Linked DNA regions of Pelodictyon luteolum DSM 273. The protein of the gene in region 1 binds, or shares a complex with, the protein of each later gene. Links are inferred from orthologs where the notes say so. Each region holds a gene or a part of one and is shown in the gene's direction. Other genes may lie near its edges.

Evidence for each region. Proteins that work in one complex are often made in the same cells at the same time.
Region 2: the proteins of trxA (region 1) and PLUT_RS00310 are in contact, whole or in part, in an NMR structure (PDB 2IPA), measured with the Bacillus subtilis proteins. The link is inferred for Pelodictyon luteolum DSM 273 from one-to-one orthologs.

What each region holds. Positions count from the first base shown.
Region 1 is NC_007512.1:1,420,234-1,423,018, reverse strand. The notes cover bases 1-2,718. They hold trxA (thioredoxin), read left to right. Parts: upstream 1-1,053; coding sequence 1,054-1,383; downstream 1,384-2,718. Other genes in these bases: PLUT_RS06540 (NUDIX hydrolase), read right to left, coding at 2,352-2,718; trxB (thioredoxin-disulfide reductase), read left to right, coding at 1,484-2,419; PLUT_RS06555 (DNA polymerase III subunit alpha), read left to right, coding at 1-970. Outside these bases: more of PLUT_RS06540, read right to left, coding at 2,719-2,785. UniProt on the Bacillus subtilis protein: Participates in various redox reactions through the reversible oxidation of its active center dithiol to a disulfide and catalyzes dithiol-disulfide exchange reactions.
Region 2 is NC_007512.1:64,823-67,857, reverse strand. The notes cover bases 1-2,968. They hold PLUT_RS00310 (arsenate reductase ArsC), read left to right. Parts: upstream 1-1,249; coding sequence 1,250-1,687; downstream 1,688-2,968. Other genes in these bases: PLUT_RS00300 (SDR family oxidoreductase), read left to right, coding at 2,315-2,968; PLUT_RS00305 (hypothetical protein), read right to left, coding at 1,706-2,254; PLUT_RS00315 (COG4315 family predicted lipoprotein), read right to left, coding at 446-913; PLUT_RS00320 (PLP-dependent aminotransferase family protein), read left to right, coding at 1-423. Outside these bases: more of PLUT_RS00300, read left to right, coding at 2,969-3,035. UniProt on the Bacillus subtilis protein: Catalyzes the reduction of arsenate [As(V)] to arsenite [As(III)]. In vitro, can dephosphorylate para-nitrophenyl phosphate (pNPP).

The sequences.
Region 1 (2,785 bases):
CAAACAGGTCGGCGGTGCGGCAAGGGCCATTATTACAGCCCGGCTTCGCCGAAAACGGGACTATCTGAACCTGTTCGACTTGACCGCTTCGGTCGATCAGCGGGTAATGAACCGTAAGGCGCTCGAGTGCCTCATTCTCTGTGGCGCGTTCGACGAAATCGATCCGCACCGGGCCCGCCTGCTTGCAAACATCGACAAAGCCATCAAGTTCGGCCAGATTGAAAACCGGGCCGTCACCCTAGGCCAATGCGGTTTCTTCAGCGTCGAAGAGGGCACGGTGGAAGAGGATGCCCACTATCCCGACATGGAGCCTGCCGCGGAGATGCCGGAACCTGAGAAGCTGATGCACGAAAAAAAGCTGGTAGGGTTCTACCTGAGCCGCCATCCGCTCTCCCCGTGGCGCCGCGACTGGGCTGCGTTCTCTTCGCTTCAGCTCCACATGCGCGAAATCACCCTTTCCCGCCAGTACCGCGTCATCGGTCTCGTCGTCTCTACCAAACCCTACTGCGACCGCAAGGGCAAGCAGATGCTGTTCGGCTCTATAGAGGACTTTACCGGCAAGGCGGACTTTACGGTCTTCGCCAGCGTCTACGAACAGTACGCCCACCTGCTCAAGCCGGACGGGGTCGTGATGCTTGTCGCAGAGGCTGAAGTGAGCGGGGGAATGCTGAAACTGCTCGTCCGGGAGGTCCTGCCGGTAGAGAAGGTCCGTAAAACCCTGATCCGCAAAATCGTGCTCAAGGTCGATGCAGACGAGGATACGCAGCTTGAACGCCTCCGGAAGGTCAAGCAGGTGTTCGATCGGCACCGGGGCGATACGCCGGTTGACTTTGAGGTCAGGGTGCAGGCAGGCGAGTCCATCGAAACCCTCAATGTGTTTGCCCGCAGTTCACCCTTCGATGCCGACGAGGATGCCCTCCTGCAGCTTGAGGAAATTCTGGGACCGGACAATGTCAAAATTGCGGGGTAGCTGTTTTTTTGTTACTTTCCTCATTCGTCGAGATGTATTTATATGGAGTTTTACTTGTTAAACAATTTAATCGGATACCTTAAATGAGCGGAAAATATCTCGTGGCTACCGACCAGAACTTCAAGGCTGAAGTCCTCGAGTCGGGCAAGGTTGCACTCGTTGACTTCTGGGCTGCATGGTGCGGACCCTGCATGATGCTCGGACCTGTCATCGAAGAGCTTGCAGGCGACTACGAAGGCAAGGCTGTCATTGCCAAGGTCAATGTCGATGATAACCCCAATACGGCTGCCCAGTACGGCATCCGCAGCATCCCGACCATGCTGGTGTTCAAGAACGGCCAGGTTGTCGACCAGATGGTTGGCGCCATGCCGAAGAACATGATCGCAAAGAAAATCGACGAGCATATCGGCTGATTTCTCCAGTGCAGCGAACATGCCCCGGCATGACGTGCCGGGGCGCTGCCTTTTTTCCCCGTACCTCACTTTTTTCGAACCATCAACATCCGAATGCGCCATGGAAGGAGACGTCCGTGATATCGTCATCATCGGTACCGGTCCTGCCGGCTATACCGCAGCCATATACACCGGCAGAGCGAACCTCAAGCCCCTCGTCATCGATGGGTACCAGCCCGGCGGCCAGCTGATGATCACCTCGGAAATCGAGAACTTTCCCGGGTTCCCCGAGGGGATCCAGGGACCCGAACTGATGCAGCGGATGCGCGATCAGGCGACGAAGTTCAATGCGGAATTCAAGTTCGGCAGCGTGACGGAAGCCGACCTTTCCCGTCGTCCATTTTCGCTTACCCTTGAGGACGGCAGCGAGATTCTGACACGCGCCCTCATCATCGCCACCGGTGCCAACGCCAAATGGCTCGGCATTGAGTCGGAAGACCGCTACCGAGGACGCGGGGTCTCGGCCTGCGCCACCTGTGACGGTTTCTTTTTCCGTGACAGCACGGTGTTCGTGATCGGCGGAGGAGATACTGCGATGGAAGAGGCGCTCTATCTCACCAAGTTCGCTTCGAGGGTTGTGCTCGTGCACCGGCGTGAAGAGTTCCGTGCATCGAAGATCATGAGCCTGCGTGCCAGCAAGAACCCGAAAATCGACACCATGCTGAACGTTGTTGTCGACGAGATTCTGGGTGACGGACAGAAGGTAACCGGCATCAGGCTGAAGAACGTGAAAACCGGGGAGCTTGAAGAGCATGCATGCGATGGGGTATTCATGGCTATCGGCCATGCGCCCAATGCGAAAATGTTCGAGGGCCAGCTCGATATCGACGACTATGGCTACATCCTAACGAAGAAATCTTCCACTGAAACAAGCGTTCAGGGCGTATTCGCCTGCGGCGATGTACAGGACTTCATCTACCGCCAGGCCGTTACCGCGGTCGGAACGGGGTGCATGGCTGCTGTGGACGCTGAGCGGTATCTGGAAACGATCCGCTGAACTCTTCGAACCACTCTCTGAGCACACGGTTGAACCCGTACGCAAGTGCGGTCTCCTCCGTTTCTCTTTTCGTGAACCAGCGGAGCATCTGGCCTTCGTGCAGCACAGTTTCCCGGACCCTCAGTTCTCGCTGGATCACAAAGACATGTTCCTTCCGGTCGCTGAAAGGGTAGGCCCTGAAGAGTCCGCACTCCCTGACGTCCGTTTCTATCTCCTCCAGCATTTCCCTTACGATGCATTCGTATGGGGTCTCTCCCGGTTCGATATGTCCGCCGGGAAGGTCCCACATGCCGGGGTAGGGTATGGCGGGTATATTGTCGCGTAAAAACAGCAGGACAGAGCCGCGGCCATCATGGATGATGATGC
Region 2 (3,035 bases), 1.4 Mb from region 1 along the record:
GAAAAATGCGAACTCCTGAAGCAGTCTGCCGACGCCTGCTCGCCGAGTTTCACCCAGGTCATCGCAGATGCCGCCATCCGCTCCGGCATGATGGGCGGTTACGTTGAAACGGTACGGAAAGCATACCTAGAGCGCGCCGCCCTTATGACTGCAGCACTTCGTCAGCACCTGCCGGACTATGTAGGGTGGAGCGAACCGCGTGGCGGGTTCTACATCTGGCTCACCCTGCCCGAAGAAATCAATGCCGCGGATGTCCTCAAAAAAGCCATTGAAGCAGGAGCCGTCTTCGTCACCGGCAGCACCTTCGACCCGGAAGGTACGCGCATGAACGCCATGCGGCTCTCTTACTGCAACAACAGCCCTGAAGAAATCGAGCGGGGAATTCCCCTCATCGCCAAAGCCATCCGCGACTGCTGCAGGTAAGAAAACGGGAGATCAGCAAACCCTATTCTTTCCCCACTGAAGGCTTCGATTTGCCGTAGAACTGTTTCTCCGGGGCCACGAACTTCAGAGGGTCAATCACAAACCAGAGATTGTTCATCTTGTGACCCATCGTATCCCCCACCTTGCGGTCCATTGAATAGTAATAGAGCGGCATGCCACGGAAGGTATTCTGCATTTTTCCCTCAGGCCGCCGAATGGTGCCGAAATCATCCTGCTTCATCGACGGAGCCGCACTCAGGACCGCGCCGGTATAAAAAGCCGGCCACATATCAAGGCATGCACCCGTACAGGTACTCCTTCCTTTGGAATCGTTTTTGTACCAGTACAATGTCATTCCCTCAGCGTCCGCAAGATAGCTGCCGACCCCCGCTTTCTGCATCACTCTTACGTCCGGCTCGGCCGCCATGCCGCTTTTCCAGAAAAAAAGCATCATCACGACTGCAGCAATCACCAATCCCATCTTCTTCATAGCTCATCTCCTCCATGGTTTCTTCGTTGACATGACCAACATCACCGGCACTGCATTCGAGAAAAACACAAGGGGCCAATCATTCAGGTGGGGGGAGACATAACCGGAAAAGAACCGATATAGTCCGGGAACCAGCGACGCCGTTCAAAAAGTTGCAGATCGTCGGCTGTTCTTGATTGTACGCACATAGCTCTCCGCCAAAGCCGCAAAAACTACACCAGCTCGAATCCAGAGCCTGAAGCAATTGTTACATCCTTGCAAGACCAGCAGATAGTATTGAACGGGAACGGTATCTTTGTTTGTTCGATTTTCCCTGCAACCGACCTACCGACGACCATGGACAAGAAAAAGACCGTTCTCATCCTCTGCACCGAAAACACCGCCCGCAGCCAGATGGCCGAAGGGCTGCTGCGCAACATGGCAGGAGACCGTTTCGAGGTCCTCAGTGCCGGCACCCAACCCGCTGATGCCGTTCATCCTCTTGCCCTCAAAGCCATGCAGGAAATCGGTATTGACATCAGCGGCCAGTACCCGAAAGACATAGCGACCTACCTCGGCAAGACCTTCATCCATTACCTCTTCATCGTCTGCAGCAAGGCCAATGCTACCTGTCCGCGGATCTGGCCGGGCATGGCCATACAGGAAAACCGCATCTACTGGCCGATGGAGGATCCCGCCGCAACAGAAGGGGGCGAAGAAGAACGGCTCGAAGCATTCCGCCGGGTGCGCGACGAACTGCAGACGAACCTGGCCGACTGGATTGAAAAAGCCTGAACAAAACCAGTGAACGGTTCAGGCAGAAGCTGAAGCAATTCCTTTTTTCAGTTTCCACGGCTTGAAGATGGAAACGAAGACCGTTACGACAAGCACGACTACCTGCAAAGTGCCGAAAACAAGGTTCATCATCTGATTGTATTGGTAGCCGGCGTCCCGGAACGAACCGGTTCCGAGCCGCCCTGAAATCTCCATCATGGCGGTTTCCCACGGCCCGAGGAAAAAGGTTCCGAACAGGATGGCTCCAACCGTCACAACCCACTTGAACACCAGCCACGGGTGCCTGAAAAAGCCCCACCTGGTGAACATTGAGTAGACAAGCCCCGTCAGGAGGCAGCCGATGGCTCCCGGCACGACCACGATCGACATATCCACATGGTGGATGCTCCGGTTGATGCCGTAGAGAACGCCGCCATCGCTCACGCCATCTTTCAGGAAGTACATCGAGAGCAGCGACACCGCGCCGCCTATCCAACAGGCCACGGCGATGAGGTGGATGCCCTTGAGCCATTTCATTCCTCCCGAAGAGAGTTGCAACATGAACGGCAGGGTTTGACGGGTTTGCATTACTTCTTATACTGATGAAAATCCATACGACAAAGATAACAACCCGAACCACAACCACCCATGCAGCAGAAAACCGTTCTCGTGGCAGGAGCATCCGGATACCTCGGAAGGTACGCTGTCAAAGAATTTTCTGAACGGGGTTACCGGGTAAGGGCCCTTGTGCGCAACCCCGACAGCCTCCGGGCCCCGGGGCCTAATCTCGAACCTGCCATAGCAGGCATTGCCGACGAGCTGGTGCAGGGGGATGCCACCGATCCCGCCTCCCTGAAGGACGTCTGCCGGGGAGTGGATATCGTCTTCTCATGCATGGGGCTTACCAAACCGCAGGACAATGTAACGAATGAAGCGGTTGACCACCTTGGGAACCTCGCCCTGCTGCGGGACGCAGAGGAATGCGGAGTCAGGAAGTTCGTCTATGTCTCGGTGTTCAATGCAGAGCTCATGGCGGATGTTGAAGTCGTCGAGGCCCACGAACGCTTTGTACGGGATCTCAAGGCCTCCGGCATGCCATATGCAGTCATCCGTCCCACCGGCTTTTTTTCCGACATGGGCATGTTCTTCTCGATGGTCCGGAGCGGCCACATGTTCCTCCTCGGCGATGGCACGAACCGCATCAATCCCATCCACGGCGCCGACCTGGCAACGGTCTGCGTTAATGCGGCGGAAGGAACAGAAGAGGAGGTTCCGGTCGGCGGACCAGATACCTACACGTTTCAGGAAACTGTCGACATGGCCTTTGAGGCCCTTGGCAAAAAACCCTGGACAACCCACCTCCCCGTGT